Regions from separate parts of the Salipiger sp. ABN3_019 genome, predicted to be linked through region 2. Evidence: riboswitches for the same ligand, from Rfam matches in the RefSeq annotation. Region 2 holds a riboswitch; each other region holds the start of a gene.
The links. A riboswitch is a leader RNA that binds a small molecule or an ion and turns the genes downstream of it on or off. The one in region 2 is predicted to bind thiamine pyrophosphate.
Positions count from the first base shown of each region.

Region 1: linked by a shared signal. The riboswitch ahead of thiD (bifunctional hydroxymethylpyrimidine kinase/phosphomethylpyrimidine kinase) and the one ahead of thiD (bifunctional hydroxymethylpyrimidine kinase/phosphomethylpyrimidine kinase) in region 2 are both predicted to bind thiamine pyrophosphate.
Region 3: linked by a shared signal. The riboswitch ahead of ACXAD2_RS13530 (thiamine ABC transporter substrate-binding protein) and the one ahead of thiD (bifunctional hydroxymethylpyrimidine kinase/phosphomethylpyrimidine kinase) in region 2 are both predicted to bind thiamine pyrophosphate.

Region 1 covers NZ_JBSWTP010000002.1:60,419-70,937, reverse strand. The annotation lists gene ACXAD2_RS02025 (ABC transporter permease) at 1-323, opposite strand, end outside; gene ACXAD2_RS02020 (ABC transporter ATP-binding protein) at 323-1,048, opposite strand; partial or broken gene tenA (thiaminase II) at 1,055-1,723, opposite strand; gene ACXAD2_RS02010 (ABC transporter substrate-binding protein) at 1,720-2,655, opposite strand; gene ACXAD2_RS02005 (HesA/MoeB/ThiF family protein) at 2,676-3,632, opposite strand; gene ACXAD2_RS02000 (thiamine phosphate synthase) at 3,629-4,225, opposite strand; gene ACXAD2_RS01995 (thiazole synthase) at 4,222-4,992, opposite strand; gene thiS (sulfur carrier protein ThiS) at 4,995-5,189, opposite strand; gene ACXAD2_RS01985 (FAD-dependent oxidoreductase) at 5,203-6,147, opposite strand; gene thiD (bifunctional hydroxymethylpyrimidine kinase/phosphomethylpyrimidine kinase) at 6,147-6,947, opposite strand; TPP riboswitch at 6,992-7,095, opposite strand; gene ACXAD2_RS01975 (ISNCY family transposase) at 7,348-8,700, shown strand; gene ACXAD2_RS01970 (hypothetical protein) at 8,762-9,034, shown strand; gene ACXAD2_RS01965 (IS30 family transposase) at 9,232-10,224, shown strand; partial or broken gene ACXAD2_RS01960 (ISNCY family transposase) at 10,333-10,519, shown strand, end outside.
Region 2 covers NZ_JBSWTP010000009.1:2,611,626-2,622,144, forward strand. The annotation lists gene ACXAD2_RS20810 (LbetaH domain-containing protein) at 1-550, opposite strand, end outside; gene phnE (phosphonate ABC transporter, permease protein PhnE) at 551-1,861, opposite strand; gene phnE (phosphonate ABC transporter, permease protein PhnE) at 1,863-2,729, opposite strand; gene phnD (phosphonate ABC transporter substrate-binding protein) at 2,860-3,759, opposite strand; gene phnC (phosphonate ABC transporter ATP-binding protein) at 3,811-4,629, opposite strand; gene ACXAD2_RS20835 (hypothetical protein) at 4,919-6,343, shown strand; gene ACXAD2_RS20840 (dipeptidase) at 6,368-7,426, shown strand; TPP riboswitch at 7,545-7,663, shown strand; gene thiD (bifunctional hydroxymethylpyrimidine kinase/phosphomethylpyrimidine kinase) at 7,726-8,535, shown strand; gene thiE (thiamine phosphate synthase) at 8,532-9,161, opposite strand; gene thiM (hydroxyethylthiazole kinase) at 9,158-9,958, opposite strand; gene thiC (phosphomethylpyrimidine synthase ThiC) at 9,955-10,519, opposite strand, start outside.
Region 3 covers NZ_JBSWTP010000009.1:1,112,043-1,122,561, reverse strand. The annotation lists gene ACXAD2_RS13550 (ribonuclease HII) at 1-297, shown strand, start outside; gene ACXAD2_RS13545 (DNA methyltransferase) at 387-1,499, shown strand; gene ACXAD2_RS13540 (methyl-accepting chemotaxis protein) at 1,724-3,607, shown strand; gene aroC (chorismate synthase) at 3,757-4,857, opposite strand; TPP riboswitch at 5,037-5,146, shown strand; gene ACXAD2_RS13530 (thiamine ABC transporter substrate-binding protein) at 5,198-6,178, shown strand; gene ACXAD2_RS13525 (thiamine/thiamine pyrophosphate ABC transporter permease ThiP) at 6,154-7,683, shown strand; gene ACXAD2_RS13520 (thiamine ABC transporter ATP-binding protein) at 7,670-8,368, shown strand; gene ACXAD2_RS13515 (cytochrome c1) at 8,449-9,237, opposite strand; gene petB (cytochrome b) at 9,257-10,519, opposite strand, start outside.

The sequences.
Region 1 (10,519 bases), on a different contig from region 2:
AGCGTCAGGATCGGCGCGAGGGCGAAGACCGGCAGCGCCTGGGTGAAGACCAGGATGGGTTGGATCACCAGCCGCGCGATCCGCGAGCTGGCAAGGTAGATGGCGCTCGCGATGCCGAGCGCGGTACCGATCCCGAGGCCGATCAGCACTTCCATCGCGGTGACCAGCGTGTGCTCGGCGATGAGCGCGCGGTTGATCCACCAGGTCTCGGCCACAAGCAGAGGGCCGGGCAGGATGAATTTCGGTAGGCCGGTCAGGGTGACGATGCCCTGCCAGAGCAGCAGGGCAAAGCCGATTGCCAGAAGGGCGGCGCCATGTTTCATCACGCGGCGTCCCGAAGGTGCCGCAGCAGCGCCGCCTGGCATTGCAGGGTCTCGAGATCATCGACCGGGCGGGGCACCTGCGCGTCAGGGGGCGGGCAGGTGGTCACGCCTGCAGGGGTCAGCACGAGGATCGCATGGCCGAGCCGCGCGGCCTCGGCGGGATCGTGGGTGACGACCAGAACCGTCTTGTCCTCAAGCAGATCGACTGCCAGATCCTGCATGGCGGCGCGTGTCTGCGCATCGAGGGCGGAGAAGGGCTCGTCGAGCAGGATGATCGGCTTGTCCTCCATCAGGGTCCGTGCCAGGGCGACGCGCTGGCGCTGCCCACCGGAGAGGGTGCCGGGTTTCTTGTGAGCGTGGCCGGAGAGCCCGACCCGGTCGAGGATATACGAGAGGCCTTCGGTATCCGCCGGATGGCCCCGGAGACGCGCCCCAAGCCGGATGTTGTCCGAGACACTCGCCCAAGGCAGCAGCAGGTCGTCCTGCGCCATGTAGGCCACCCGGCCGGGGATCGGCGCGGCGTCGGTGGCGGTGATCGTTCCTTCGAACCGCGCGCCGGTTGGCAAGCCGCAGATCAGCCGCAGCATCGTGGACTTCCCGACGCCCGAGCCGCCGAGCAGACAGGTCCAGCGCCCGGCGGACAACGTCAGGGTCAGCGGCGCGAAGAGGTGGGCGCCGTCGATGCTCGCCCGTCCCGCAAGCGTGATCCCCGGGGCTGGGCTCACGGAGTTCAGGCCCATTTGCCAGAACTGGACCTCGAGCTCGGTGGCGGTGCGGAAGGTCCGGCACAGCCGCTCCCATCGCGGCGATGCGTCGAATTCCGGCCCCAACCTGCAAACGAGCGCGCTGTCGAGCAACGCGCCGACGGCAACGCAGCTTTGCTGGTAATCCGCGCCCGCGTAGGTGCCGATCCAGTCGGCGTAGAGCTGTGAGGTGGCCTCGGCATGCAGCCTTGCGCCGATCTCGCCGTAGCCCATTACGCAGGGCGCGAGCGCGGCCAGAAGGTCGAGCAGATCGCCGCTGTAGCCCGCTTCCAGTACGAAGCGCGTGTAGGCGAGGTTCTCCGGACGTTCGGCGGTGGCGAAGAGCTGCTCGGCGGGGATGCCGGCCTGCGCGCAGAGCTCGACGTGCAATTGCATCTCCTCGGCCACCAGCGCGTTCACCGTGCCCACGGCAGCGAGCATTTCCGCGTGGGTTTCCGATTTCACCACGGCAAGCGCCCAGGCCCGCGAGAAGTGGACGAGGAAGACGTAATCCTGCCGCAGGTAATGAAGAAAGGCCTCACGCGGCAGGCTGCCGTCGCTGAGCCCCGCGACGAAGGCGTGGCGGGTATACGCCCGCCATGCGTCGCCCGCCTGGGCGCGCATCCCGGCGAAGGCACGACCATAATCCAGGCTCATTGCGCGGTCACATCGATGGCGATGTCGCCGACGTGGTTCAGCGCGTCGATCATGCCACTGTCGAGCAAGAAGGTCTCGAAGCGGGCGTAGCGCCCCGCGTCAAAGGCCGCCGGGCGCAGCGCGAAGCGGGGCAGCGTGTCCTGCCAGGCTCGGGCGTTCAGCTCGTCCTGCAGCTCGGGAGAGGTGGCGGAGAAAATCTCCCAGCTCTCTTCGGGGTTGTTGATGATGAACTGCGTCGCCTTCTCGGTGGCGGCGAGGAAGCGGGCGATCTTGCCCGCGTCCATGCGCTCGGGGTTGGCGACGTAGATCAGCTCGTCATAGGGCGGCACGCCCTCTTCCTCGATGTAGAAACAGCGGCCCTCGACGCCTTCGATCTCCATCTGGTTCAGCTCGAAGTTGCGGAAGGCGCCGATCACCGCATCAACCTGCCCCGACATCAGCGCGGGCGAGAGCGAGAAGTTGACGTTGATCATCTCGATCTCCTCGGGGGTGACGCCGTGGCGGCCGAGCATCGCGCCCAGCACCGCCTCTTCGACCCCGGCGACCGAGAAGCCGACCTTGCGGCCCCTGAGATCGGCGAGCTCCTGCACCGGGCCGTCCTTCAGCACCAGCAGGCAGTTCAGCGGCGTCGCGACCAGTGTGCCGACGCGCCTCAGCGGCAGCCCCTCGTGGATTTGCAGGTGCAGCTGCGGCTGGTACGACACCGCCAGATCGGCCTGCCCGGCGGCGACAAGCCGCGGCGGTGCCGAGGGGTCGGCGGGGGCGACGATCTCGACCTCGAGATCCTCTTCGGCGAAATAACCCTTCTCCTGGGCGATGACGATCGGGCCGTGGTCGGGGTTGACGAACCAGTCGAGGAGCAGGGTCATCTTGTCTGCCGCCAGCGCGGGGCTGGCGGTCAGAAGGGCGAGGGCGGTCAACAGGGGTTTCACTGGGGGTCTCCTCCGGGGGTTCATGAGGCGGAGGCCGCGACGAGAACGATCTCGCCGGGCCAGGTTTCGGAAATCCGTTCCGCCGCGCGCCAGGCGCGCAGGCCGGTGGCGCAGCAGAGCGCAAGCCGGGTGCCGGGGGCGGGCGGTTGCGCGGCGAGGTCGGCGGCCCCGGCGCGCACCGCCTGCGGGTGCAGCAGGGCGCCCTCGGTGCGCAGGTCGACGATATGGTCCACGGCCCGCAGCTGCGATGCCGCGACGAAGCGGAAGCCGCGCGCGGGTTCCGGCGCGCCGTCGAAGCGGAAACTCGAGGAACGCAGGCCCAGCCCGTCGTAGTTCACCATCAGCCCGAGCGGCGGCGGCGACAGACCCAGCAGGGCGTTGAGCGCCATCTGTGCCTGCATGGCGCCGAGCGTGCCGACCACGGGGCCAAGCACCCCCGCGCTTGCGCAACTCGCGCCGCTGTCGGGCGCGTCGGGAAACAGCGCGCGCAGCGAGGGCGCGCCGCCGCAAAAGCCGCCGACATAGCCCGCCAGTCCCAGCGCCGAGGCGCTGATCAGCGGCACGCCTTCGGCAAGGCACTGGTCGCTCAGCTTGTAGCTGACCGCGTAGCTGTCGGCGCAGTCGAGGACGAGATCGGCATCGGCGACCAGCTCCGGCGCGTTGGCGGGGGGCAGGCGGTGGGGCAGGGCCTCGATGGCAATCTCGGGGTTGATCGCGCGGCAGCGCTCGGCGGCCACCTGCGCCTTGGGCCGCTCGCAGTCGGCCTCGGTGAACAGGGTCTGGCGGTGCAGGTTCGACAGGCTCACCACGTCGCCATCGACGATGGTGATCCGGCCCACGCCCGCCCCGGCCAGCAGCGGCAGCACCGGCGCACCGAGCCCGCCCGCGCCGACCACCAGCACGCGCGCCCCGGCCAGCCGGCGCTGGCCGCTCTCGCCAACCTCGGGCAGGATCGTCTGGCGGGCGTAGCGGCTCATCGCGTCGCCTCGAGCCACTGGCGGACGCGGGCCTCGGGATCGGCGTTCAGCGTGATGTCGGTCACCGCCGAGACGATGTCGGCCCCGGCCACGAACACCCCGTCGGCGCGCTCGACCGACATGCCACCGATAGCCACCAGCGGCGTCGTGCCGACGCGCGCCTTCCATTCGGTGACGCGTGGCAGCCCCTGCCGGTGCCATTTCATCTTCTTCAGGATCGTCGGGTAGACCGGGCCGAGCGCCACGTAATCCGGCTCCATCGCCAGCACGCGCTCGAGCTCGTCGTCGTCATGGGTCGAGACGCCGAGTTTGATCCCGGCGCGGCGGATGGCTGCGAGATCGGCGCTGTCGAGATCCTCCTGCCCGAGGTGCAGCCAGTCGCAGCCGAGCTCGATGGCCTCCTGCCAATAATCGTTGACCACCAGCACCGCGCCATGCGCCCGGCACAGATCGCGGGAGAGGGCGATCTGGGTCCGCACGACGTCCCCGGGCTGGTCCTTGATGCGCAACTGCACCAGCCGTATGCCGAGCGGGAGCATCCGCCGTAGCCAGTCCGAATGGTCGAAAATCGGGTAGAACCGGTCGAGGCTCATGACAGGAACGCCTTTCCGATGACGGGGGTTGAGGCCTCGGCCATGTCGCGCGCCTCGATCGGATCGGCCCTATGGGCCAGCCGGCCCGCCTCGATTGCGCGCATCATGGCGGTTGCCATGGCGACGGGATCACCGGCGCGGGCGACGGCGGTGGTCAGCAGCACCGCGTCATAGCCAAGCTCCATCGCCTGTGCGGCGTGGCTCGGAAGGCCGATGCCGGCATCGACCACCAGCGGCACCTCGGGGAATTCGGCGCGCATCGCGCGCAGCGCATAGGGGTTGTTCAGCCCGCGCCCCGAGCCGATCGGCGCACCCCAGGGCATCAGCACCTCGCAGCCGGCGGCAAGCAGGCGCTCGGCGACGATCAGATCCTCGGTGGTGTAGGGAAACACCTGAAAGCCGTCGCCGGCGAGGATCCGCGCCGCCTCGACCAGCTGGAAGACATCGGGCTGAAGGCTGTCGGTGTGACCGATCAGCTCGAGCTTGATCCAGCGCGTGCCAAAGACCTCGCGCGCCATATGGGCGGTGGTGACCGCCTCCTTGACCGCGTGGCAGCCGGCGGTGTTGGGCAGCACGAGCACGCCCAGATCCTCGATCATGTTCCAGAAGGCGGTGCCCGCCCCCTCGGCACCCTCGCGGCGCAGCGAGACCGTCGCCACCCCGGCGCCGCTGGCGCGGAAGGCCTGTTCGAGGATGGCGGGGCTGGGGTATTGCGCGGTGCCCAACATCAGCGGGTTGGGCAGCTCGGTGCCATAGAAGCGTTTCATGCTCATCCTCCCTGCACGGGGGCGAGGACCTCTACCCGGTCGCCGTCGCGCAGCCTGTGCGTGGCGCGCAGCGCGGCGGGCACGAATTCCTCGTTCACCGCCGTGGCGACGCGCCCGGCAAGGCCGCGCTCTTCGAGCAGCGCGGCGAGCGTCGTGGCGGTCACCTCCTGCGGCGCGCCGTTAATCACGATCTTCATCGACCATCTCCGTTCAGGTGTTGCTGAGGGCAAGGTCGGCCACGCCGCGCGCCAGCGCCGGGGCCAGCAGGTAGCCGTGGCGATAGAGGCCGTTGGCGTAGATCCGGCCGCCGATCCGCCGGATGCGCGGCAGGTTGTCGGGGAAGGCCGGGCGCAGGTCGACGCCGATCTCCAGCACCTCGGCCTCGCCGAAGGCGGGGTTCAGCGCATAGGCGGCGCTGAGCAGTTCCAGCATCGAGCGCGCGGTGATCCGGCGCCGGTCCTCGCTTTCGATCATCGTCGCGCCGAGCATGTAGACGCCATCTCCGCGCGGCACGACATAGAGCGGGATGCGCGGGTGCAGCAGCCGCACCGGGCGCGACCGCGTCACGTCGGGGCAACGGATCACCAGCATCTCGCCCTTGACCCCGCGCAGGTCGGGCAGGGCATCGCGCGCGGCGAGGCCGCGGCAGTCGATGGCATTGGGCAGATCCGCCGGTGCTGCCTCGCGGTGGAAGCGGACGCCGCGCGCCCGCAGCCCCTCGTGCAGGTCGCTCAGCGCCTGCCGCGGGCTGGGATGCGCCTCGTCCTCGAAGAACAGGCCCTGCGCGAAGCCGGGCAGGTCGGGTTCGAGCTCGGCCAGCTCGGGGCCGACCTCGCGGAAGCCCGTAGTGCGGCGGGCAAAGCGGCGCAGGTCGGGCAGGTCGCGCCGCCCGACGACGACCAGCGTGCCGCGGCAGGTGACCGTGGTGCGCGCCTGCCACCAGTCGAGCGCCTGCTGGCCGAGGCGCAGCACCGGCTCTTCGGCGTTTTCATATTCGCACCAAGGCGCCAGCATGCCGCCCGCCCACCACGAGCAGCCATGCGGGCCGGGCGGGCCGGCGGAATCGAAGACCTGCACCTCGGCGCCGCGCGCCGAAAGCTCGCTGGCGACGGCAAGTCCGGCCACGCCCGAACCGATGACCGAGTACATCACCATCACTGCCAGACCCGGTGGAAATGGTGCAGGGGCCCGTGGCCGTGCCCGACGTTCAGCCCGTCCGCCGCAGCGATCGCCTGCTGCACGTAGCCATGCGCCTCGGCGGTGGCCTCGGCCAGTGGCAGCCCGCGCGCCAGCCCGGCGGCGATGGCCGACGACAGCGTGCAGCCGGTGCCATGGGTGTTGCGGGTGTGCTGGCGTGGCGCGGCGAAGCGGGCGAGCACCTCGCCGCCGGCGATCAGCAGATCCTCGCAGATCTCGCCGCTGGCATGGCCGCCCTTCATCAGCACCGCCTGCGCGCCCATGGCGCAGAGCGCCTTGCCCTGTTGGGCCATCTCGGGCACCGAGGACGCCACCGGGCCCTGCAGCAGCGCCGCCGCCTCGGGCAGGTTGGGGGTGAGCACGCTGGCACGCAGCATCAGCGCCCGGCGCAGCGCACCCACCGCGTCGGGCGCCAGCAGCGCGTCACCGGACTTGGCGATCATCACCGGATCAAGCACCACCGCGCCGCCGAAGCCGGCGATGGCGCGGCTCACGCAGTCGATGATCCCCGGCGACGCCAGCATGCCGATCTTGATCGCGCGCACGTCGAGATCGTTCAGCACCGCGTCGATCTGCGCCGTGATGATCGCTTCGGGGATGGTATGCACCGCGGTGACGGCGCGGGTGCTCTGGGCGGTGACCGCGGTCAGGACGCTGGCGCCGTAGACGCCGAGTGCGGACATGGTCTTGAGGTCGGCCTGAATGCCCGCCCCTCCGCCACTGTCGGATCCGGCGATGCTCAATGCGATATGCGCCAACGGCTGCTCCTTCAGACACAAGGGCACCGCGCATGGAAAACGTCTGTTCGCTATAGACCGTTCCCTACGCCGGAATTGCCCGGATCAGGTTCGATGGGTTAGCGCGATCACGCCTCTCAGCCTTTCAAAGGCACCCCAACGGTAAGGTCGCGAATAACAACTCCGCCAAAATTAGTCAAATCTATTGGCAGTCTTCGCAATCGTCCAGCATGTTGTGAAGGAATGAACAAAGCGCCGTGCCCGATCGATCCCGGCCCGGCACGCGCCGCGCCTGGGTCACCTGCATTTGTACATAATTATCCTTATACGCAGCATAACTGTAAGCGCCAAGTTAGAATGTCTCACATGAGCAAAGCTGAAGTGTCACACTCCCCTGATTGGGCAGGATTGGAGTGCGGCCGTGGGATTGGTGGTCATGAGCGAGCGCGAGCTGAACCGGATCGAAGTCCTGAGTGATGTGGTGCAAGGCCGGATGTCTGCGGTGGCGGCGGCCTCGGTCCTGGGCTTGAGTCGAAGGCAGGTTCACCGGCTTCTGAAGACGTTCCAGGCCGATGGTCCGGCGGCGATCCGGCACAAGGCCCGCGGACGTCCGTCCAACAACCGGATCGATCCCGCGGTGCGTGAGTTTGCGCTGACGCTGATCCGTGAGCGCTACGCCGACTTTGGGCCCACGTTCGCAGCCGAGAAGTTGGCGGAAGACCATGGCCTGAAGGTGTCGCGGGAGACCTTGCGCAAATGGATGCAGGATGCCGGCATCTGGCTGTCGCGCAATCAGCGCAGAACGTTTCACCAGCCGCGCCGGCGCCGAGACTGCTATGGCGAGCTCGTGCAGATAGACGGCTCTGATCACGCCTGGTTCGAGGAACGCGGTCCGGCCTGCACGTTGCTGGCCTTTGTCGACGACGCCACCAGCACGCTGATGCACCTGGAGTTTGTAGCCTCTGAGAGCACCTTCAGCTATTTCGGCGCGCTCGAGCGGTATCTCGCGGCGCACGGCCGGCCCGTGGCCTTCTATTCCGACAAGCACTCGGTGTTCCGTGTCGCCAAGCAAGGAGCGAAGTCGGGCCATGGCATGACCCAGTTCGGTCGGGCGCTGAACGATCTGAACATCGAGATCCTCTGTGCAAACAGCAGCCAGGCAAAGGGCCGCGTCGAGCGCGCGAACCGTACCCTACAGGATCGGCTGGTGAAGGAACTACGGCTGGCGGGCGTCTGCGACATGGCAGCCGGCAACGCGATCCTGCCAAGGTTCTTGGCGCGCCATAATGCGAAGTTCGCCAAGGTGCCGCTACGGGCCGACAACCTGCACCGGTCCCTGAACATGGAACCGGAACGTCTGCGAGAGATCCTGTGCTTCCGCGATGAGCGCTATGTCACCAGGCAACTGGCCTTTTCCTATGAGCGGCAGCGCATCATCCTTGCGGAGAACGACATCACGCGCGCACTGCCTGGCAAGTATGTCGACACCTACGAGTTCCCCGATGGCCGGTTCGAGGTCCGCTGGAAAGGCGTGTCGCTGCCCTACTCCGTGTTCGACAAAGACCAGCGTGTCAGCCATGCCGCGATCACCGAGAACAAGCATCTGAGCGCGGTGCTGGAATACATCAAGGCCGAGCAGGACAAGGCGCCTCCGAAGAAGCGGCGGGCCGGTAAGCAGCGGACCCGCTACGAGCCGACAGGTCGCCGCAACGACGGCTGGAACTCGCTGGCAGCGCGCCAGGCAAAGGCGCGGGCCGCAGCACCCCCGGAATGACGCTGTCGCCGCGTCGCCGCGATGCTAACCTCCGCCGCGAGCGAATGAGCGAGGCAGGCACATGGCAGGCAATACAGAGCCGGAGATCATCTTCTCGAACCTGACGCAGGACGTGGTGATCGACGGCCACCGCTTCACCGTGGAGATTTACCGAACCTCAGATGATCCTTCTTGGATCCTGTCAGTGGAGAACGCCTTCGGGACGCTGACGATCTTGGACAACCCTCCATATTTTGCCGACGGCCTTGCCTGGCGGGCCTTCGAGAAGCTCCTCGATGAGCAAGGTTTCCGTGCCTTCTACAGCGCAAAGGAGCGCCGCAAGCTCCGGCTCTGAACGCATGGCCGATCAGGGCTGCGATATGTGGGGTCTTCGCCCTGCCCGGCCATGCTTCTCCACCCTCGGTGAGACATTTCTGCTTTGCGCAGCCGAAGACATTTCAACTTGGTTGCAACAATAACTGTAAGCGCGGCACATTCTAAACTCCGTTGCGACAATTCCCCTATCTTTCTGGAAAGTAAGGAGAACGGATGATGGCGCACACAGAGTTAGACCTTCGTGAACGGCGCAGTATCGAAGACATGCTGAACGCAAAGCTGCCAGTCAGTAGGATTGCCGGTGAACTCGGCCGTCACAGGTCCAGCGTCTACCGAGAGATCAAGCGCAATGGTTTTGTCGCTGACGAGCTGCCGGAGCTGAACGGCTACTATGGTGTCGTGGCGCAAAAATCAGCGACCGCGCGTCGCGCAAGGCGACGCAAGCTCATCAGGCTTCCTGCCTTGCGTGAGGCCGTGATCGACCGGTTGAAGGAAGGTTGGTCTCCGGAGCAAGTTGCGGGGCGTCTTGCCTTTGAGGGTCACGAGACCCGCATCAGCCATGAAACCATCTATGCCTGGGTCTACGGCCCCGAGGGTCGTGACGAAGAGTTGGCGCGACATTTGCCGAGGCGGCGCCAGAAACGCAGGCCCCGGTATGCACGGCGATCCCGCAACCAGGTCTTTCCTCCCGAACGCTCGATCCATCAGCGACCAGAATACGTTAACGCACGGGAAACATTTGGTGAATGGGAACGTGATCTGATGATCTTCGAGCGCGCACAAGGCTCGATGAACGTCGCAACGCTGGTCGAGAGAAAGACCCGCTCCGCGGTCTTGTTCCGCAACAACGATCGCAGTTCCAAGCATTTCATGAACAGCTTGATGAACGTGATGACCCCGCTGCCCCAGGCTGCGCGCAAGTCGATCACCTTCGACCGCGGCTTCGAGTTTCGCGACTGGAGAAAGCTCGAGGCCGGCATCGGGACAACCGCTTGGTTTTGCGATCCGCAGGCGCCTTGGCAAAAAGGCTCGGTGGAGAACCTAAACGGACGCGCCCGCCGGGTGCTACCCCGCGACACCCCAATCGCTTCGCTTTCGAGACCCCAGATGAAGCAGATCAGTGAGAGATTGAATGCGACACCGCGGAAATGCCTCGGCTGGAGAACCCCGGCAGAAGCCTTCAGAGAGGAAATGGCGAAACTGAGATAGCGGATCCTGTCGCAACGATCCTTGAGCTCTCACGCCAAGTTAGAATGTCTTACATGAGCAAAGCTGAAGTGTCACACTCCCCTGATTGGGCAGGATTGGAGTGCGGCCGTGGGATTGGTGGTCATGAGCGAGCGCGAGCTGAACCGGATCGAAGTCCTGAGTGATGTGGTGCAAGGCCGGATGTCTACGGTGGCGGCGGCCTCGGTCCTGGGCTTGAGTCGAAGGCAGGTTCACCGGCTTCTGAAGACGTTCCAGGCCGATGGTCTGGCGGCGCTCCGGCACAAGGCCCGCGGAC
Region 2 (10,519 bases):
GCAGCACCTCATGCGGCCAATCCCACCATGCCAGCGCCATCATCCGTTCGGCAACCTGCGGCGCATAGCGCGCGCGCAGCGGCTGCGCGGGCACGCCCGCGACGATCGTGTAGGGCGCCACATCCTTGGTCACCACCGCCGAAGAGGCGACGACCGCGCCATGGCCCACCGTCACCTCGGGCCGAACCACCGCGCCATGACCGATCCATGTGTCATGGCCGATATGGGCGCGGCGGGCGTGGCGGGCCTCGAAGAAGGCATCGTCCCGCCCCGCGTCATCCCAATAGTCGCCAGAGCGGTAGAGGAAGTGGTGCAGCGAGGCATTCTGCATCGGGTGGTCCGTCGGCCCGATGCGGCTGAAGCTGGCGATATTGGCGAACTTGCCCACCGTGCAATTGGCGATATCCGCATAGCGGTCGCAGTAGGAATAATCGCCCATCTGCACATGCGTCAGCCGCGAGCCGCGCCCGATCTCCACATAGGCGCCAAACTCACTCGCGGTGATCTCGCAATCGGGGTGGAGGAAGGGCGCAAGCCCGAGACGTGCCATTCAGAGCCCCTTGATCAGCTTGCGGCGCAGCCAGCCCGAAGCGCTGTCCATCGCCATGACCATCAGCACCACGAGGATGATGTAATAGCTCACCTCTTCCCAATCCTTCTGGGTGATCATCGCCTGCGTCAGCAAAAGCCCGATGCCGCCGCCGGTGATCGCGCCGATGATGGTGGCCGAGCGGGTGTTCGACTCCAGATAGTAGAGGATCTGGCTGATCAGCACCGGAACGATCTGCGGGATCACCCCGAAACGGTAGCGTTGCAGCGGCTTGGCGCCGGTCGAGGCGACGCCCTCGATCTGCTTGCCGTCGACATTTTCCAGCGCCTCCGAGAAGAGCTTGCCGAAACTGCCGGTGTCGGTCAGCAGGATCGCCAGCGCCCCGGTCAGCGGCCCGGGCCCAAAGGCGCGGCTGAGCACGATGGTCCAGATCAGCCCATCCACCCCGCGCAGAAAATCGAACACCCGGCGCATGGCAAAGCGCACCGCTGCCAGCGGCGCAAAGTTCTTGGCCGACAGGAAAGCCAGCGGCAGCGCCACGATCGCTGCCCCCATGGTGCCGAGGAAGGCCATCAGGATCGTCTCGAACAGCGCCCAGGCCACATCGGCATGGCGCCACATCTCATTGCCCCAGAAATCCTGCCACGCACCGACGAGATTGCCGCGCGCCGGGTCGATCTGCGCACCAAAGAGGATCTCTGCCAGACCATGCCCGTGATAGGGGCTGTCGAGGGTGAAGAAGAACAGCTCCCAGCCCGGGAAATAGCGGAAAAGCTCGGTTTTCGAACGGGTCAGCGCCACCCGCGCGCCATCGGCGGTGACTTGCAGGCGCGAGGACGAGGCGGAAATCCAGTCGGGCAGCCTCTCCTCGGGAAGGTTGCTCACCAATGTGCGCCCTTCGAGACGCGCCTCGATCAGACCATAGCCCGGCACCTCCCAGCGGAAGCCATTTTCCGGCAGCAGGATCACCTCCTGCCCGTCCTTCAGCATCACGCGCGTGCTGCCATCGGGCTGCGGGATCACCCAGTCGGGCCCCATGCCTTCGGGGTATTCGCCCTTGCGCTCACCCTCGATCGCCACCGCGACGCCGCCGCTGCGGTTGTCGCGCGTGACATGGGTCTTGTAGCTCCAGATGTCCGACAGCAGCGTGCGGGCGTTGTCCCAGCGCGCGCGCTCCGACAAGCCGGCGATGTCAAAGGCGAAGAAGATGTAGGTGAGATAGGCCAGCACCACCAAGGGCAGGCCGAAGGAAACCAGCCGCTTGCGGGCGAACTGCCGGTCGGCGGAGGCGTAGAGCGCGGCGTCGGCCATCTCAGTGGCCTCCTTTCTTGGACGAGATCATGGCGTTGCGCACATGGCTCGACAGTTGGTCAAAGACGACGATGGTCGCGAACAGCAGGATGAAAATGGCGGCGGCCTCGTCGAAACGCCCCTGCCCCCAGGCCATGGCGTTGCGCAGCTCGTAGCCGATGCCGCCTGCGCCGACGAAGCCGAGGATGGCGGAGGCGCGGATGTTGATCTCGAAGCGCAGCAGCGCGTAGCTGAAGTAATTCGGCGCCACCTGCGGCACCACGCCCAGCCACATGCGCTGCAGCCAGCTTGCGCCCACCGACGAGAGCCCCTCGACAGGCTTGAGGTCAGCGTTCTCATTGACCTCGGAGAAGAGCTTGCCGAGCGCCCCGGCGGTGTGCAGCGCGATGGCGATCATCGCGGGCACCGGCCCGCCGCCCAGCACGAAGATCAGCACCAGCGCGATCACGATTTCGGGCACCGCGCGCAGGATGTCCATGACGCGGCGGAAGACCGGGATCAGTCGTGGCCAGCGCGCCAGCCCGCGGGTCGAGAGCAGCGAGAGGATCATCGCCGCCGCCGCACCGATCAGAGTCGAGCAGGCGGCGATATTGATCGTCTCCACCAGCGCCGGGAAATATTCGACAAGGTGCCCCGGCAGCCGGTCGAGCTTGGGCAGCGTGTCGCGCAGGACGTCGGCGGGAAAATCGAAGATTTGCGGCAGCCCGCCCCAGAAGCCGCCCGCGTTGCGGCTGTCGGCCAGCGTGAAGCCCGAAATCATCAGCAGCGCGAAAATCGCAAGCGTCAGCCCGCCGTAGAGGCGCTTGCGGGCCATCAGCGCGAGGTAATTGGCGCGCGGATCATGGGGGGCATCGGGATACTGGGTCATGCGGCGGTCCTGCGGCTGGCCCGCGCCCGGCCCGGCCGCGCCCCGTCTGGGGCGGCGCATTCGGGCGGCAGCGGTCCGGGAAACGTAAAGGGACCCCGCGCATCGGCGGGGCCCCTCAGGTGGTCTGCGATCAGTTGATCTTCGAGCGGCGGGCCGCGACGATCGACTCATACTCTTTGTGGGTCACCGGGATGAAATCCTTGGCATCGCCCGCCGCCACGCCGTAGGCGCAATCGGGGTCTTCTTCCCAGAGGTTGGCGGTCAGCTCGGTGACACTGTCCTTGACCGACTGCGGCAGCGCCTTGCGCATCACGAAGGGGCCTTCGGGGATCACGTTCGACTGCCAGATCTGCACCAGATCGTTCATGTCGACGAGGCCCGCGTCCACCGCCTTGCGCAGCGCGCCCGAGTTGTAGCCGTCTTCCCAGTTGCCCTGACCGTCGGCCCAGGTCACGCCCGCGTCGACGTCACCGTTGTTGACCGCGACGATGGTCTGCTCGTGGCCGCCGGTGAAGACGACGTCGGAGAAGTAATCGCCCGGCTCCATCGAGTAGCCCGCTTCGGCGATCTCGATCGAGGGGATCAGGTAGCCCGAGGTCGAGTTCGGATCACCAAAGCCAAACTCCTTGCCCTTCAGGTCGTCGAGCGAGGTCACGCCGCTGTCGGCGCGGGCAAAGCCGATCGAATAGTAGCCGATGGAGCCGTCGGCGTTCTGCTTGACCAGAACCGGCTCGACCGCTTCGGGGTCGGCGATATAGGTGCCGGCGTAGGAGGAGGCGCCCATCCATGCCGCGTCGATGGTGCCGCCCAGCAGGCCCTGCATCACGCCATTGTAGTCGGCGGGGGTGAAGATCTTCACCTCGACGCCAAGCGCCGCGGCGATCTTCTCGGCGTAGCACTGGTTCGAGGCCAGACGGTCCTGCGCGTTCTCGCCGCCGAGGATGCCGAGACGGAACTCGGAGATTTCCTGCGCTTGGGCGGCGCCCACGAGCATGGTGCTGGCCAGAGCGGCTGCGATCAGTTTCTTCATCTTCTGTCCCTCATATAAGGAATTGGACCCGTCCCGATGGGCCCCTGGTGATCAGACCGCGACTTCCGCAGCCCGGATTTCCGTCGCGACCACCGGGTCGCGGATTTCGGTGGAGGTGGCGTTTTCCGAAAAATCGGCGCCAGCGCCGTAGATGTCGCGCGCGACGCCGGTGGTCAGCTGCGCCGGGGTGCCGTCAAAGACGATGCGCCCGTCGCGCATGCCGATGACCCGGTCGCAATAGCGCCGCGCCGTATCCAGCGTGTGCAGGTTGGCGATCACCATGCGGCCGTCTTCCTCGTGAATGCGGCGCAGGCTGTCCATCACCAGCTGGGCGTTCATCGGATCGAGCGAGGCAATGGGCTCGTCGGCGAGGATCACCTTGGGGTCCTGCATCAGGGCGCGCGCAATGGCGACGCGCTGCTGCTGACCACCCGAAAGCGCCTCGGCGCGTTTGGCGGCATGGGCGGCGATGCCGAGCCGCTCGAGAATGTCGATGGCGCGGTGCACGTCCTCGCGCGGGTAGAGGTTGAACATGGTCGACAGCGTGCTGCGCCGCGCCAGCGTGCCATGCAGCACGTTCGACACCACATCCATGCGCGGCACAAGGTTGAACTGCTGGAAGATCATCGCGCAGTCGGACTGCCACAGGCGCTTGTCCCCGCCCTTCAGCTGCAGCACGTCGCGGCCCTCGAACAGCAAACGCCCCTCGGTCGCATCGGTCAGCCGGTTCATCATCCGCAGGAAGGTCGACTTGCCCGCGCCCGACCGGCCGATGATGCCGATCATCATCGGCCGGTCGACGGTAAAGCTCGCGTTGTCCACGGCGGTGTTCGCGCCGAAGCGCTTCGTCAGTTTCTCGACGGTGAGCATGGTTCCCCCAGACTGTCCGGGGCGCTATGTCGCCCCGAACGGTATCGAGGCTGTGACGCTTCGGACTTAGTTCCATGTCGGTTCCATGAAGCTTTTTTGACGGCGCCATCGCGGCGGCATATCCGGACCTTTTCGCGCTCGCGCTGCCTGCGCCAAAGGCAAAACCCCTCTTCAGTGCGCGCGGCGCCCCGGAAAACACCCGCCGCGACGATGACGCAGGGGCATTGCCCTTGCCGGTCAACAGTGGTCTATGTCCGGACTAAAGCCCGCACGAGACTGGACCCCACACGTGCCCATAAGCCTGTCGAAGACCCCTGCCTCCCCTCCCAGCCTGACCGACCGTCTGATCGGCGCCCTGCTGATCCTGATCACCTGTCTGCTCATCCTCAAGGAATGGCATCTGGTCTCCTCCGGGCTCGATTACGCATTGGTCCCCGCCGTGACGCTGGTGGTGGCGCTGCTGGCGACGCAGGTCGCGCCGGGGCGGCGGTTCTTCGTGGGCCTCGCCATCGCGCTCAGCCTCGCCTTGGTCTGGCGCGTCGAAGGCTGGCAGCCGGTGCTGCTGAACGCCTTCCACTCCGCCGGGTTCATCGCCGCTTTCTTCGCCGCGCTCGCCACGCTGCGCAGCGCCGCGCAGCAGGCCAGCTCAATCCGTGCCGCGGGCAATTTCCTCGCGCTGCAGCCGCCGGGGCGGCGTTATCTGGCGCTCACGCTTGGCGGGCAGGCCTTCGCCTTGCTGCTCAACTACGGGGCCATCGCGCTGCTCGGCAGCCTCGCCACCGCCGCGGCGGCGGATGAGCCCGACGAAGAAATCCGCACCCATCGCACCCGCCGCATGCTGCTCGCGATCCAGCGCGGGTTCGTCGCCTCGCTGCCGTGGTCGCCCATGTCCTTTTCCATCGCCATCACCACCGCGCTGATCCCGGGCACCAGCTGGGGCTCTGTGGTGCTGCCGGCGATCGGCACCTCGGCGCTGATCACCCTGACCGGCTGGGCGCTCGACACGATCTTCAAGCCCAAGCTGTCGCATCCGCCCGCCCCCCGCGCTGCGCCCGAGGGCAGTTGGGCGCTGATGGCACCGCTGCTGATCCTGCTGGGTCTGCTGGTGGTCTCGGTGCTGATCCTGCAAAGCCTCACCGGCCTGCGCATCATCGCGCTGGTGCTGCTGGTGGTGCCCTGTATGGCCGCAGCCTGGGCGCTGCTGCAAAAGCGCGAGGGCAATCCGCCGCTGCGCGAGCGCGCCCGCACCTTCGCCTTCACCGAACTGCCCGCCTATCGTGGCGAGGTGACGCTGCTGATGATGGCCGGTTTCATTGGCACCGTCGGCGCGCCGCTGCTCGCACCGCTGGTCAAGGCCTCGGGCTTCCATCCCGAAGACCTGCCGCCCGCGCTGGTGCTGGTCAGCTTCGTCTGGATCATCCCGCTGCTTGGCCAGCTTGGCATGAACCCGATCCTTGCCGTGACGCTGATCGCGCCGCTGGTGCCCGCCGCCTCCGAGCTTGGCGTCGCGCCCGAGGCCATCGTGGTGTCGATCACCGCGGGCTGGGCCTTGGGCGGCATCAGTTCGCCCTTCACCGCCACCACGCTGCTGGTGGGAAGTTTCGGCAACGTCAGCGCCCGCCACGTCGGTCTGCGCTGGAACGGCAGCTACATGATCTGCATGCTGCTTCTGCTGTCGGCATGGGTGCTTGCCCTCGGCTATCTCATTCTCTGACCTCCAACTCGCGAAAGTTCCCCTATGAGCCTTGCCCAGACCCCGCCCATCTTTGACGGCCATAATGATCTGCTGCTGCGCCTGCTGCGCGGCGCCGTCAGTGCCAGCGACGTGGTCGGCGGGCTGAGCAGCGGCCACATTGACCTGCCGCGCGCGCGCTCGGGCGGGTTCGGCGGTGGCTTTTTCGCGGTCTTCGTGCCCAGCCCCTCGAAGTCGGGCGACGACATGGACGCGATGGCGCAGCCGCAATACGACCTGCCGCTGCCCGACATGATCCCCCATGCCGAGGCGCTGGAGACCACGTGGAAGGGGGTCGAGGCCTTCGAGGCGCTGGCCGAGGCGGGCGCCATCACCCCCTGCACCACCGCCGCCGAGATCGAGGTCGCGCTGACCGGCCCCAAGATGGCCGCTGTGCTGCACCTCGAGGGCGCCGAAGCGATCGGCCCGGACCTGAGCGAACTGCACGAGCTGCACGCCCGTGGGCTGCGCTCGCTCGGCCCGGTCTGGTCGCGCCCGACGATCTTCGGCAATGGCGTGCCCTTCCGCTTCCCCTCGACGCCGGATATCGGCGACGGGCTCTCCGAAGCGGGCAAGCGGCTGGTCAAGGAATGCAATGATCTCAAGATCATGATCGACCTGTCGCATCTCAACGAAAAGGGCGTCGACGATGTGGCCGCGCTGACCGATGCGCCGCTGGTCGCCACCCATTCCAACGCCTATGCGGTCACCCCGCATGCGCGCAACCTCACCGACCGCCAGCTTGCGATGATCGCCGAGAGCGACGGTATGGTCGGCGTCAACTTCGCCTCGGCCTTCCTGCGCCCCGACGGGCGGATCGATCCCTCCTGCAGCCTCGACGTGGTGCTGCGCCACTTCGACCATTTGATCGAGAAACTGGGCGAGGACCGCGTCGGCTTCGGCTCGGATTTCGACGGTGCGACGGTGCCCGAGGGCATCACCGACATCGCCGGTCTGCCCAATCTGCGCGCCGCCATGACCGCCCATGGCTTCGACGCCGCGCTGATGGAAAAGCTCTGCTCCGGCAACTGGCTGCGCGTGCTGCGCAAAACCTGGGGCGCATAACGCCCTGCCGAAGCGCTTGCCGCTTCGTCTAGACGCAAATATCCCGGGGGTCCGGGGGCAGCGCCCCCGGCTCTCTGCAGCCTTTGGGCTTTCGCACCCGGCCGCATCTGCTAGGGTCCTCCGCACCTAGGGGGGTCCCGGCAAGGGGCTGAGATACTGCTGGCATGCGTGCGGCGCAGTGACCCTTTGAACCTGATCCGGATCATGCCGGCGAAGGGACAGGTGGAGCTGACCGCATGCCCTCGCCGGCCTCATTTATGGAGGCCGCGCCCTTGAACACCCCCGACACAACTTCCCCTATGCCACCCCGCATCCCCAACGTGCTGACCATCGCGGGCACCGACCCCTCGGGCGGTGCGGGGATTCAGGCCGATCTCAAGGCCTTCAGCGCCAACCGTGCCTACGGCATGAGCGTGATCACCGCCGTGGTCGCGCAGAACACGCGCGGGGTGCGCGCGGTCGAGGCGCTGCCGCCAGAGTTCGTCGCGGCGCAGATCGACGCGGTCTTCGACGATGTGCGGGTCGACGCGGTGAAGATCGGCATGGTCGCCAACGCCGGGATCATCCGCGCCGTGGCCGAGCGGTTGCGGCCCCATGGCGCGCGCAACATCGTGTTCGATCCGGTGATGGTGGCCAAAAGCGGCGACGCGCTGCTCGACCCCGAGGCGGTCGCGGCGCTGCGCGCGGATCTGGTGCCGCTGGCGACGCTGATCACCCCCAACCTGCCCGAGGCGGCCGTGCTGCTCTCGCGCGGCGAGGACTGGAGCGCTGAGGAGATGGTCAAGGAACTGCCCGCGCTGGCCGCCATGGGACCAGAGGCGGTGCTGCTCAAGGGCGGCCATCTGACCGGCAGCCCCGAGAGCACCGACCTTCTGTGGTGGCAGGGCCAGACCCGCAGTTACAGCGCGCCGCGCATCGCCACCAAGAACGACCACGGCACCGGCTGCACGCTCTCCGCCGCCATCGCCGCGCTGCTGCCACGCAAGACGCTGCCCGAGGCAGTGGACGAGGCGAAGCGCTACCTGCAAGGCGCGCTGGCCGCGTCGGACCGGCTGCAGGTGGGCGGCGGCCACGGGCCGCTGCACCATTTTCACGAGATGTGGGGCTAGGCCGCGGCCCAGGCGCGGGCAATCTCCCGCGCCGCTGCCGCAGGGTCCGGCTGGCCGCAGATCGCAGAGACCACGGCAAGGCCCTGCGCTCCCGCCTCTTTCGCGGGCGCGGCATGATGCGCCTTCAGCCCGCCGATGGCCACCGCGGGCACCGGGCACGCCGCCACCTGCGCCGCCAGCCCATCCCAGCCCACGGGCTGCTTGTGGTCGGGCTTGGTGGGCGTGGCAAAGACCGGCCCGGCTCCCACATAATCCACCAGCGCGGGCGGAGCCGCCCGCGCCAGTTCCGGGCTTTCCACCGAGAGCCCCAGCAGCATCTCCGGGCCGACCCGCGCCCGCGCCTCGGCGGGGGTCATATCGCCCTGCCCCACGTGCAGCCCATCCGCGCCGATCACCCGCGCAGCCTCGACGTCGTCATTGACGATGAGCAGCGCGCCAGAGCCCGCCAGCGCCGCCTTCAGCGCCCGCCCGGTCTCGATCATTCGCACGGTGCCGCCGTCCTTGTCGCGCAGTTGCACCATCGTGGCGCCGCCCTGCACCGCCAGCCGCGCCGTTTCGACCATGCCGATCCCGGCGCAGAGGCCGGGATCAAGTACCAGATAGACCGACAGGTCAAAGCGCCTCATTCGGCATCCTCCAGCACCCGCAGATCGGCCCCGGCGTCCAGCGCCTCGGGCGTCAGCGCATGCAGCGCGTCGAGGAAGCGGGGCGCGAAACTACCCGGCCCCGTCGCATCCTCATGCGCGTGGCTCCCGGCCACGGCGTAGTGAGAGAGCGCCGCGACGGTGGCCTCGAACGGGTCGCCGCCGAGCCCCACATAAGCCCCGCAAAGGCCGGTGAGCGAACAGCCAAGCGCGGTGTTCAGCGGCATCCAAGGCGAGCCGCCGCCGATCCGCACGCCGCGGCTGCCGTCGGTGACGAAATCCACCGCCCCGGTCACCGCCACCACACCGCCGGTCTGCCGCGCCAGCGCGCGGGCGGCGGCCTCGGCGGCCTCCACCCCGTCGCGCCCGTCGACGCCCTGCCCGCGACTGACCTCTCCGGCGAGCGAGAGGATTTCGGAGGCATTGCCGCGCACCACCGTCGGCTTCAGCGCCAGCAGTTCGGCCGAGACCCGCCGCCGCAGCCCGGTCGCCTGACAGGCCACCGGATCAAGCACCCATGGCTTGCCCGCCGCCTGCGCCCCGGCGATGGCCGCGCGCATCCCTTCGACGAAAGGCTCGGACAAAGTGCCGATGTTGACCGTCAGCGCATGGGCGATACCCGCGAACTCGCCAGCCTCCTCGGCGTCCGAGACCATGGCCGGCGAGGCCCCCGCCGCCAGCAGCACGTTCGCGGCGATGTTCATCGCCACGTAGTTGGTGATGCATTGCACCAGCGGATTGGTGTCGCGCATCTCCTTCAACAGCAGTCCGGATGTCATGCCTTGTCCTCCTTCAGCGGCAGATAAAGCGCGCCGCCTTCGCGAAATTTTTCGGCCATCTTCGCCATGCCCTCTTTCTGGGCCTCGGCGCGGATGTCGTGGCTGATCCGCATCGAGCAGAACTTCGGCCCGCACATGGAGCAGAAATGCGCCACCTTATGCGCCTCCTTGGGAAGGGTCTCGTCATGCATGGACCGCGCCGTGTCGGGATCGAGCGCGAGATTGAACTGATCCTCCCAGCGGAACTCGAAGCGGGCGCGCGAAAGCGCATCGTCGCGGATCTGCGCCGCCGGGTGGCCCTTGGCGAGATCGGCGGCATGGGCGGCGATCTTATAGGTGATCACCCCGGTCTTCACATCGTCGCGGTCCGGCAGGCCAAGGTGCTCCTTGGGCGTCACGTAGCACAGCATCGCCGTGCCGAACCAACCGATCATCGCCGCCCCGATGCCGCTGGTGATGTGATCATAGCCCGGCGCGATATCCGTGGTGAGCGGCCCGAGCGTGTAGAACGGCGCCTCGCCGCAGGTCTCAAGCTGCTTGTCCATATTGGCCTTGATCTTG
Region 3 (10,519 bases), 1.5 Mb from region 2:
CTGATCGACGGCAACCGTCTGCCCACCGATCTGCCCTGCCCCGCCACCCCTGTGGTTAAGGGAGATGGTAAGTCTGTGAGTATCTCGGCCGCATCCATCATCGCCAAGACATGGCGCGACGCGCTGATGCGGGACTTGGCGCAACACCACCCGGGCTATGGCTGGGAAACGAACGCTGGGTACGGCTCAAAAAGCCACATGCAGGCGCTCCGAGATTTCGGTGTGACCCCACACCATAGAAGATCCTTCGCCCCCATACACAATATCTTGTATCAAGACGGAAACGTAAGGTCCTGATTTAAAAAAACAAATTGACCCCGATTCGCCATTCCCGCATTTTATCCCCAATCCAAGAGCGCAAAAATGCGCCGGGGCAGAGGCAGAGAATGACAGCGATGACCAAGACAAAGGGCGCAACTGCGCTCCCACTCAACACGATTCTTTCCGGCGACTGCATCGAGCAGATGAACGCCCTGCCGGAGGCGTCGGTGGACCTCATCTTCGCCGATCCGCCGTACAACCTGCAGCTGAAGGGCGATCTGCATCGCCCCGACAACTCGCGGGTCGACGCGGTCGACGATCACTGGGATCAATTCGACAGTTTCGCCGTCTACGACCGGTTCACCCGCGCGTGGCTGAAGGCCGCCAAGCGGCTTCTGAAGCCCAACGGCGCGCTCTGGGTGATAGGCTCCTACCACAACATCTTCCGCGTCGGCGCGGCGCTGCAGGACGAGGGCTACTGGATCCTCAACGACGTCGTGTGGCGCAAATCCAACCCGATGCCGAACTTCCGCGGCAAGCGCTTCACCAACGCCCATGAGACGATGATCTGGGCGTCGAAGAGCGAGGGTGCCAAATACACCTTCAACTACGAGGCGCTGAAGGCGCTGAACGAAGGCGTTCAGATGCGCTCGGATTGGGTTCTGCCGATCTGCAACGGTGGCGAACGCCTCAAGGACGCCAATGGCGACAAGGCGCATCCGACGCAGAAGCCCGCCTCGCTGCTGCACCGCGTGCTGGTCGGCTCGACCAACCCCGGCGATGTGGTGCTCGACCCGTTCTTCGGCACCGGCACCACCGGCGCTGTGGCCAAAATGCTGGGCCGCGATTTCATCGGCATCGAGCGCGAGGAAAGCTACCGCGAAGTGGCGCAGCAGCGCATCGATGCCATCCGCCCGTTCGACCGCTCCTCGCTGGAAGTGACCCGCGCCAAGCGCGCCGAGCCGCGTGTGCCCTTCGGCCAAGTGGTCGAGCGCGGCATGCTCAGCCCCGGCGAACTGCTGGTCTCCTCCTCCGGCAAAAGCGCCAAGGTCCGTGCCGACGGCACGCTGGTGGGCGACACCGTGAAGGGCTCGATCCATCAGGTCGGCGCCCAGCTCGAGGGGGCCCCCTCGTGCAACGGCTGGACCTACTGGCACTTCAAGCGCGAGGGAAAACTGGTGCCGATCGACGAGCTGCGGCAGCAAATCCGCGCCGAGATGGCCGACCGAGCCAACTGAGTTTCCGAGATACCATAAAGGTTTGACGACCGCCGGTGCCTGCTGCGGCAGGCACGACCTGGCCCCGCCTGCGCTTCTGCGCGGCGGGGCATTTTTCGTCCGGTCCCGCGCATTGGCTGCAGGAAAATCGCATCAATCCGCGCGATCTCGAAGAGTTTGTTTACCCCACGCTGATAGCGAAGACCCGTCCGGCGCGACGCGCCATGTCTTGACGGGAATGGGTGATGAGCAGGTTTTCGATCCGCGTACAGTTGCTGATCCTCGGATCAGCCTTCATGTTCCTGACACTGGCGGTCGCCATCGCCTCATGGCTCATTCAGGCGCGCATGTCAGACAGCCTCGATTTCGGCAATGATCTCAGGCGGCAGACCTCGGTGCTGATGGCGGCGCAGGGGCGGATCGATCATGCCGGCACGGCGATTCTGCATTTCGAACACAGCGGCACCGAACCGCTGGACGATTTGCGGGCCGATCTCTTGTCACTGCAAACACTTATCGACGATTCCAGCAGCGCGTTCCTCGCCCCGGATTTGCGCGAAGCGCGCCGACCGGAGATGCTCACGCGGCTGCAGACGGTGGCATCTACCGCCACCTCGCTGGTGCCCCAGATCGACACGCTGACCATCCCCGGCTTCACCATTTTCGAGCGGGATACCCATATCAGCACCGTCCTTCTTCCCGCGCTCGACAAGGCGCGCACAGAGATCAGTGAGATGCGCGATGCGCTGCGTACGCAGGCCGAGCGAGCAGACAGCATGGCGCGGACCGCGATGGATACAGGCTTCCTGCTGCTGATCGGCGCGAATGGTCTCGCCGTGACCCTGTCGCTGATCTGCGTCGTGGTCTTTGGCAAACTGCTCGCGCGCCCCTTCCAAACCGCTGCCCGCAGCGTCGAGCGCATTGCCCAGCAAGACTTCGAGACCGAGATCGAAGGGCTTGACCGCGGCGACGAGGCTGGGTCCATCGCCCGCAACCTCGAGGCGCTGCGCGACCGCCTGCAGCAGGCCGAAGCCGACCGTGCCGAGGAACAGGCCGCCAACGACCAGAGGCTCGCGCTTTTCAGCGCCCTTGGTGACGCCATGGGCGGGCTGACCCGCGGCGAGACGGACCATAGGCTCGACGCGACCGACTGGCGTCTCTTGGGCGACAGCGCCGTGCGCCTGTGCGAGAATTTCAATGCGCTTGCACAGGGCATCAGCAGCCTTGTCGCCTCGCTGCGCGCCTCCACCGACACGGTCCAGCGCAACTCTCAGGAACTCTCTTCCATGTCGCGGGAAATGTCCCGTCGATCCGAGGTACAGGCCGCCACGCTCGAGGAGTCCGCCGCCGCACTAGAGCAGCTCTCGTCCAGCGTACGCGCCGCCGCAGAGCGTGCCGAAGATGCCGACCGCCGCGTGGGCGAAGGACGCCGCCGCGCCGAGGAAGGCGGCGCCGTAATGGAAAAGGCGCTGACGGCCATGGGCTCCATCGCCGCCTCTTCCGACCAGATCACCCAGATCATCGGTGTGATCGACGACATCGCCTTCCAGACCAATCTTCTGGCGCTCAACGCGGGCGTCGAAGCGGCCCGTGCCGGAGAGTCGGGCAAAGGCTTCTCGGTCGTCGCCTCAGAGGTCCGCTCTCTGGCACAGCGCGCCTCGGAGTTGGCGAGAGAGATCAAAGCGCTGGTGTCCAACAGCTCGCAGCAGGTGAAGGATGGCGGGCAATTGGTGGAACAGACGGGCACCGCGCTCTCGGACATCGTGCGCAATGTCAGCGAGGTTTCTGATCTGGTCGCCGAGATTGCCACCGCCGCCAAGGAGCAAGCGGCAGGACTTCAGGAAATCAACGTGGGCGTGGCCGAACTGGACAAGGTCACGCAACAGAACGCCGCGATGGTCGGCGAGACCAGCACCGCAAGCGACCAACTCAGCAGCGAAGCGGAACGCCTCTCCACGCAGCTCAATCGCTTTATGGGCGTCGAAGCTGCGGAAACTCAAGATGTCACACCAGTGGCCGCGCCCATCGAAAGCTTCGAGCCTGCGCCGCCTTCGGTTCCGGCTGCCCAATCCCAGCCCGCGCCGAAGCGCGCCGTCGCGGGCGATGACGTAAGCTGGGAAGAGTTCTAACGCGGGGGCTTCTTGCGCGTCTCCGCGGCCCGGGCTGAGCAGCTCTGACGCCCCCGTCCCTCAACTGCGTGGCCCGCCTGACACCACAGGCAAAAGCGACTGCGCCAGAGGCAGTGGCAGTGGCAGAGGCGGAGGCGGAGGCGCCCAGATCAGCCGATCTGACCGCGATTGGTGCCGATCTGACCACGGTGCAGCAAGAGGTGATCAAGGATGACACAGGCCATCATCGCCTCGCCTACCGGCACCGCGCGAATGCCGACGCAGGGATCGTGGCGGCCCTTGGTGACGATGTCGGTTTCCTCGCCGTCCACCGTCAGCGTCTTGCGCGGCGTCAGGATCGAAGACGTCGGCTTCACCGCGAAACGCACCACCACGTCCTGGCCGGTGGAAATCCCGCCCAGCACGCCGCCCGCGTGGTTCGAACTGTATACCGGCCCATCCGGCCCCATGGTGATCTCGTCGGCATTGGCAGAGCCGGTCAGCGCCGCCGCAGCCATGCCTTCGCCGATTTCCACACCCTTCACCGCGTTGATCGACATCATCGCCGCCGCCAGATCAGTGTCGAGCTTGCCGTAAATCGGCGCGCCCAGCCCCGCGGGGACGCCGCGCGCGACCACCTCGATCACCGCGCCGACGCTGTCGCCGGACTTGCGCAGGCCGTCGAGATAATCCGCCCAGCCCTCGGCGGTTTCGGCATCGGGGCACCAGAACGGGTTGCGGGCGATCTCGTCCCAGTCAAAGCGCGAGCGGTCGATCGCCTGCGGGCCCATCTGCACCATGTAGCCAGTGATCGACACGCTCGGCGCCAGCTCGGCCAGCGCCGCCCGCGCCAGACCGCCCGCAGCCACCCGCGCCGCCGTCTCGCGCGCCGAAGAACGCCCGCCGCCGCGGTAATCGCGGATGCCGTACTTCTGGTGATAGGTGATGTCGGCGTGCCCGGGGCGGAACTTGGCCGCGATCTCGGAGTAATCCTTGGACCGCTGGTCGGTGTTCTCGATCATCAGCTGCACCGGCGTGCCCGTGGTCTGCCCTTCGAAGACGCCGGAGAGGATTTTCACCGCGTCGGGCTCGCGCCGCTGGGTGGTGTATTTGTTCTGGCCCGGCTTGCGCAGGTCCATCCAGTGCTGAAGCGCGGCCTCGTCGATCTTCACACCCGGCGGGCAGCCATCCACCGTCGCGCCAAGCGCCGGGCCATGGCTTTCGCCCCATGTGGTCACACGGAAGAGATGGCCGAAAGTGTTGAGGCTCATGGGGATGTCTCCTGTGTCGGGCCGCGGGGTCTGCTCGCCAAGCCTGTTAGGCCAGCGCGGCCCCTGTCTCAAGGAATTTCCGCAACAAACAGCGACACGGGACGACACCGGACGACACTGGACGACGCGGGGCACCGCGCGCAATTCCCTTGTCAGAGGCCCCGCCCCCGGCTAGGTCTTGCGCTACCTCGGGGTGCCGCGCGATCCGCGCCGGCTGAGATGCGACCCACGCGAACCCGTTGAACCTGACCCGGTTAACACCGGCGGAGGGAAGGTCACGGCCCAAGGCCCCGCGCGCCCCGGCCCATCTTGCCCTCTCGCCGCAAATTTGGAGGATGCCATGAAGGCCATCAGTTTTGCAGCGGGATGTCTCTTTGCCAGCACGGCGCTGGCGCAAGAGCCCGTTCTGACCGTCTACGCAGGCGATTACGTCGTCTCGGAATGGGGCCCCGGCCCAAAGATCGAAGAGATGTTCGAAGCGCGCTGCGGCTGCGATCTGCAGTTCAAACCCGGCGACCTGCTGCCGCGTCTGCTGCTCGAAGGTGATCAGACCGAGGCCGATGTGGTCTTTGGCCTCAACACCGATGTGACCAAGAAGGCCCGCGAAAGCGGCCTCTTCGCGCCGCATGGCGTGGACCTCTCGCCGCTCACCCTGCCGATCGACTGGACCGACGACACCTTCCTTCCCTACAACTACGGCGAGACGGCCTTCATCTACGACACCACCCGCCTGTCCGAGCCGCCCACCAGCTTTGCCGAGCTGCTCGACGCGCCGGATGATCTGAAGATCGTCATTCAGGACCCGCGCAGTTCGATCTCGGGCCTCGCGATGGCGCTCTGGGCCCAAGCGGTGTTTGGCGATGGGGCCGAGGACGCATGGCGCAAGCTGGCGCCGAAGATCCTCACCGTCACCAAGGGCTGGTCGGAAAGCTACGGCCTTTTCACCGATGGCGAGGCCGACATGGTGCTGAGCTACACCACCTCGCCCGCCTATCACATCATCGCCGAGGACGATCACACCAAGAAGGCGCTGATCTTCCCCGAGGGCAATTATTTCATGGTCGAACTGGCCGCAAAGGTCGCCACCACCGATCAGCCGGAGCTGGCGCAGGACTTCATGGATTTCATCCTGACGCCCGAGTTCCAGCAGATGATCGCGACCGGCAACTGGTCCTTCCCCGCCGCCCTGCCGCATGAGGACTGGCCCGAAGGGTTCAAGGAGCTCGAACTGCCAAGCAAGGTGCTGTTCTACTCCGAGGACGAGGCCGCCGCGCTGCGGGATGAGGCGATCGAGGCATGGCGTCGCGGCCTCTCGCAATAATCGCGGCGCTTGCCGCGGGCGGGCTGGTGCTGGCACTGGTGCTGGGCCCGGTCGCGGCGGTGCTGGCGCGGGCTGGTGGCTGGGGCAGCCTTGGCCCCGGCGACTGGCAGGCGTTGCGCTTCACACTCTGGCAGGCCTGTCTTTCGGCACTGTTCTCGGTCGCGCTGGCGATCCCGGTTGCCCGCGCGCTGGCACGACGGCGCTTTCCGGGGCGCGGGCTGCTGATCTCGCTTCTGGGTGCGCCGTTCATCCTGCCGACGATCGTGGCGGTGCTGGGGCTGCTGGCGGTCTTCGGCCAGAACGGCATGGTCAACGCGGCGCTGCGGGCGGTCGGACTGCCCGGCTTCAGCATCTACGGCCTGCATGGCGTTGTGCTGGCGCATGTGTTCTTCAACCTGCCGTTGGCGACCCGGCTGCTGCTGCAGGGCTGGCTGGCGATCCCCGCCGAACGCTTTCGCCTCGCCGCCTCGCTGGGGCTCTCGCCATGGGCGATGCTGCGCACCCTCGAGGCGCCCATGGTGCTGCGCATCGCGCCCGGGGCCTTCGCGGTGATCTTCGTGATCTGCCTGTCGAGCTTTGCGGTGGCGCTGACGCTGGGCGGCGGCCCGCGCGCCACCACCGTCGAGCTGGCGATCTATCAGGCGGTGCGCTTTGATTTCGACCTCGGCCGCGCGGCGCTGCTCTCGGTGATCCAGCTGGCGCTGGCACTGGCGGCGGGGCTGGTGGCGCTGCGGCTTGGCACCGGCGGCGGCTTTGGTGCGGGACTCGACAGGATGGTGACCCGCTGGGACGGGCGTGCGGGGCTCTCCCGGGCGGCGGACATCGCGTGGATCGCCCTCGCCGCGCTCTTCCTGCTGACGCCGCTCGGCATGGTGGTGGCGCGCGGCCTGCCCGGGCTGCTGCAACTGGGCGCCAGCAGCTGGGAGGCAGCGTGGAATTCACTGACCGTGGCGCTGGCCTCGACGCTCCTGTGCCTGCTCTGGGCGCTGCCGCTATCCACTCGCTGGGGCGAGTGGCTGGGGCTCGTGGGCATCGCCGTCTCGCCGCTGGTGCTGGGCACCGGCCTCTTCCTGATCGTCCGCCCCTTCGCCAACCCGCTGTCGCTGGCACTGCCCGTCACCACCTTGGTGAACGCGCTGGTCGCCCTGCCCTTCGCGCTGCGCATCCTGCGGCCAGAAGCCGAAGCTGTGCGTACCGACTACGCACGGCTGGCGCAGGCGCTGGGGCTGACCCCGCTCGCGTGGCTGCGCCTTGTGCTGCTGCCGCGGCTCCGCCGACCGCTGGGCTTTGCCGCCGGGCTCACCGCCGCGCTGTCGATCGGCGATCTCGGCGTCATCGCCCTGTTCGCCGATCCCGACCGCGCGACGCTGCCGCTGCAGGTCTACCGACTAATGGGCTCTTACCAGATGCAAGCGGCAGCGGGCGCGGCGCTGTTGCTGCTGCTTTTCAGCTTCGGGGCCTTCTGGCTCTGCGACCGGGGAGGCCGCGCCAATGCTGACACTTGAGGCCCTGCGCTACACCGAGGGCGACTACAACCTTTCGGCCGACCTGTCGCTGCCGCCCGCACGGCGCGTGGCAATCATCGGCCCCTCGGGCGCGGGCAAGTCGACGCTGCTTGACCTGATTGCCGGGTTCCTCGCGCCCAAGGCGGGCCGCCTGCTCTGGCAGGGCCAGGACATCACCGCCTCGCCGCCCGACAAGCGCCCCGTGGCCATGCTCTTTCAAGAGAACAACCTCTTCCCGCACCTGAGCCTCGCGCGCAATCTGGGGCTGGCGCTGCGCCCCGGCGGCGGGCGGCTGACCGCAGACGAGCGCCGCAAGGTCGACGAAGCGCTGGAGCGCGTCGGCCTCGGCGGGCTCGCGGCGCGCAAGCCCGGCGCGCTGTCAGGCGGGCAGCAGAGCCGTGCCGCGCTGGCGCGCGTGCTGCTTCAGGCGCGGCCGATCCTCGCGCTGGACGAGCCCTTCGCCGCGCTCGGGCCCGCGCTGAAGGCGCAGATGCTGGATCTGGTGCAGGAGGTGGCGGGCGAGCTGGGCGCGCTGGTGCTGCTGGTCAGCCACGACCCGCAGGACGCCCGCCGCTTCGCCGAAGAGACGGTGTTCGTGGCGGATGGCGTGGCGCATCCTCCGGTGCAAACGGACGAATTGTTCGACGCCCCGCCAGAGGCGCTGCGGGCCTATCTCGGGCTTTAGCGCAGCGCGAGCCGAGCGAGTGCCCCAAAGCAAAAGGCCCCGCCAGCCAGCGGAGCCTTTCCATTCACATCAAGCGAAGATCACTCCGCCTTGTGCTTGAGCGGGCGCCAGATGCGCTTGTTGGTCAGATAGAGCAGCACCGACAGCAGCGTCAGGAAGATCACCCCGGCAAAGCCCGCCTGCTTGCGCGCCATCATCTTCGGCTCGGCGGTCCACATCAGGAAGGCCGCAACGTCCTGCGCCTCGTGATGCAGCTCGTTCGAGTGACCATCGGCAAACTCCACATCCTCGCCCACCAACGGCGGGGCCATGGCGATCCAGCCGGTCGAGAAGGCGGTGTTCTCGTAGAAGGTGGTGCCGGCCTCGACCTTCTCCTCGCCGGTGTAGCCGGTGAGCAGCGAGGCGATGTATTCGGCGCCGCCCATGCCGTTGAAGAGCTGCGACAGGCCGGTGCCGTACGGGCCGTGGAAGCCTGCACGCGCCTTGGCCATCAGCGACAGGTCGGGGGCGCCGACGCCATCGTTGACCGGGAAGTGGTCGGTGGGAATTGCCGGACGGTAGTCGTCCAGCTCTTCGTCGAACACTTCGAAGTTCTGCGCCGCATAGGCACGCACCTGATCTTCGGGCAGGCCGGGGCCACCCTCGTCGCCCAGAGTGCGCAGCGGCACGTAGCGCAGGCCGTGACAGGCCGAGCAGACCTCTGTGTAGACCTGCAGACCGCGCTGCAGCTGGGCCTGATCATAGGCGCCGAAGGGACCTTCGAAGGAGAACGAGAAGTCCTCGACGTGTCCACCCTCACCGGCAGCAAAGGCGCTGCCGGATGCCAGACCTAGGGCCGTGACGGCGGAAAGGGCAAGTTTCTTGAACATGACTCTTGGGTCCTTTCTCTTACTCGGCCGGGGCGGACGAAGTCGCGCCCTTGTCCGAGGACTTGCCGTAATGCGCCTCGAAGTCTTCCTCGATGGTCGCGGGCTGCGGCAGCGGCTTCTCGATCACGCCCAGAAGCGGCAGGATCACGAAGAAATAGCCGAACCAATAAGCCGCCCCGATCAGCGAGAAGCTGGCGTAGGGCTCTTCCGCGGGCATGGCGCCAAGCCACATCAGCGCGATGAAGTCGATCACCAGCAGCCAGAACCACCACTTAAACTGCGGGCGGTACTTGCCCGAGCGCACCGAGGAGGTGTCGAGCCAGGGGGCCAGCGCCATCGCGATGATCGCACCGAACATCGCCAGCACGCCGAAGAACTTCGCATCGACGATACCGCCGGTGATGAAGGAGGCGATCTGAACGACCCAGACTTCCGAGGTGAAGGCACGCAGGATCGCGTAGAACGGCAGGAAGTACCATTCCGGCACGATGTGCGCGGGCGTCGCCAGCGGGTTGGCCTCGATGTAGTTGTCGGGGTGGCCAAGGTAGTTCGGCATGAAGCCGACGATGGCGAAGAACACGGCAAGGATCACCGCCAGAGCGAAGAGGTCCTTGATCACGTAATACGGCCAGAACGGCACGGTGTCCTTCTCGGCATCCGCCTTCGAGGTGCGGCGAACCTCAACACCCGTGGGGTTGTTGTTGCCGGTGGTGTGGAAGGCCCAGATGTGCACCGCCACCAGCGCCGCGATGACGAAGGGCAGCAGGTAGTGCAGCGAGAAGAAGCGGTTCAGCGTGGCGTTGTCGACCGCCGGTCCACCCAGAAGCCAAGTCTGGATCGCCTCGCCGATGAAGGGGATCGCGCCGAACAGGCCGGTGATCACCGTCGCGCCCCAGAAGGACATCTGTCCCCACGGCAGCACGTAGCCCATGAAGGCGGTGCCCATCATCGCGAGGTAGATCAGCATGCCGATGATCCAGGTGATCTCGCGCGGGGCCTTGTACGAGCCGTAGTAGAGCCCGCGGAAGATATGCGCATAGACCGCCACAAAGAACAGCGACGCGCCGTTCATGTGCAGGTAGCGCAGCATGTAGCCGCCGTTCACGTCGCGCATGATATGCTCGATCGACGCGAAGGCCATGTCCACATGCGGCGTGTAATGCATCACCAGCACGATGCCGGTGATGATCTGCAGCGCCAGACAGAAGGTCAGGATGATCCCCCAGATCCACATCCAGTTCAAATTCTTGGGTGTGGGGATCATGATGGTGTCGTAAAGCAG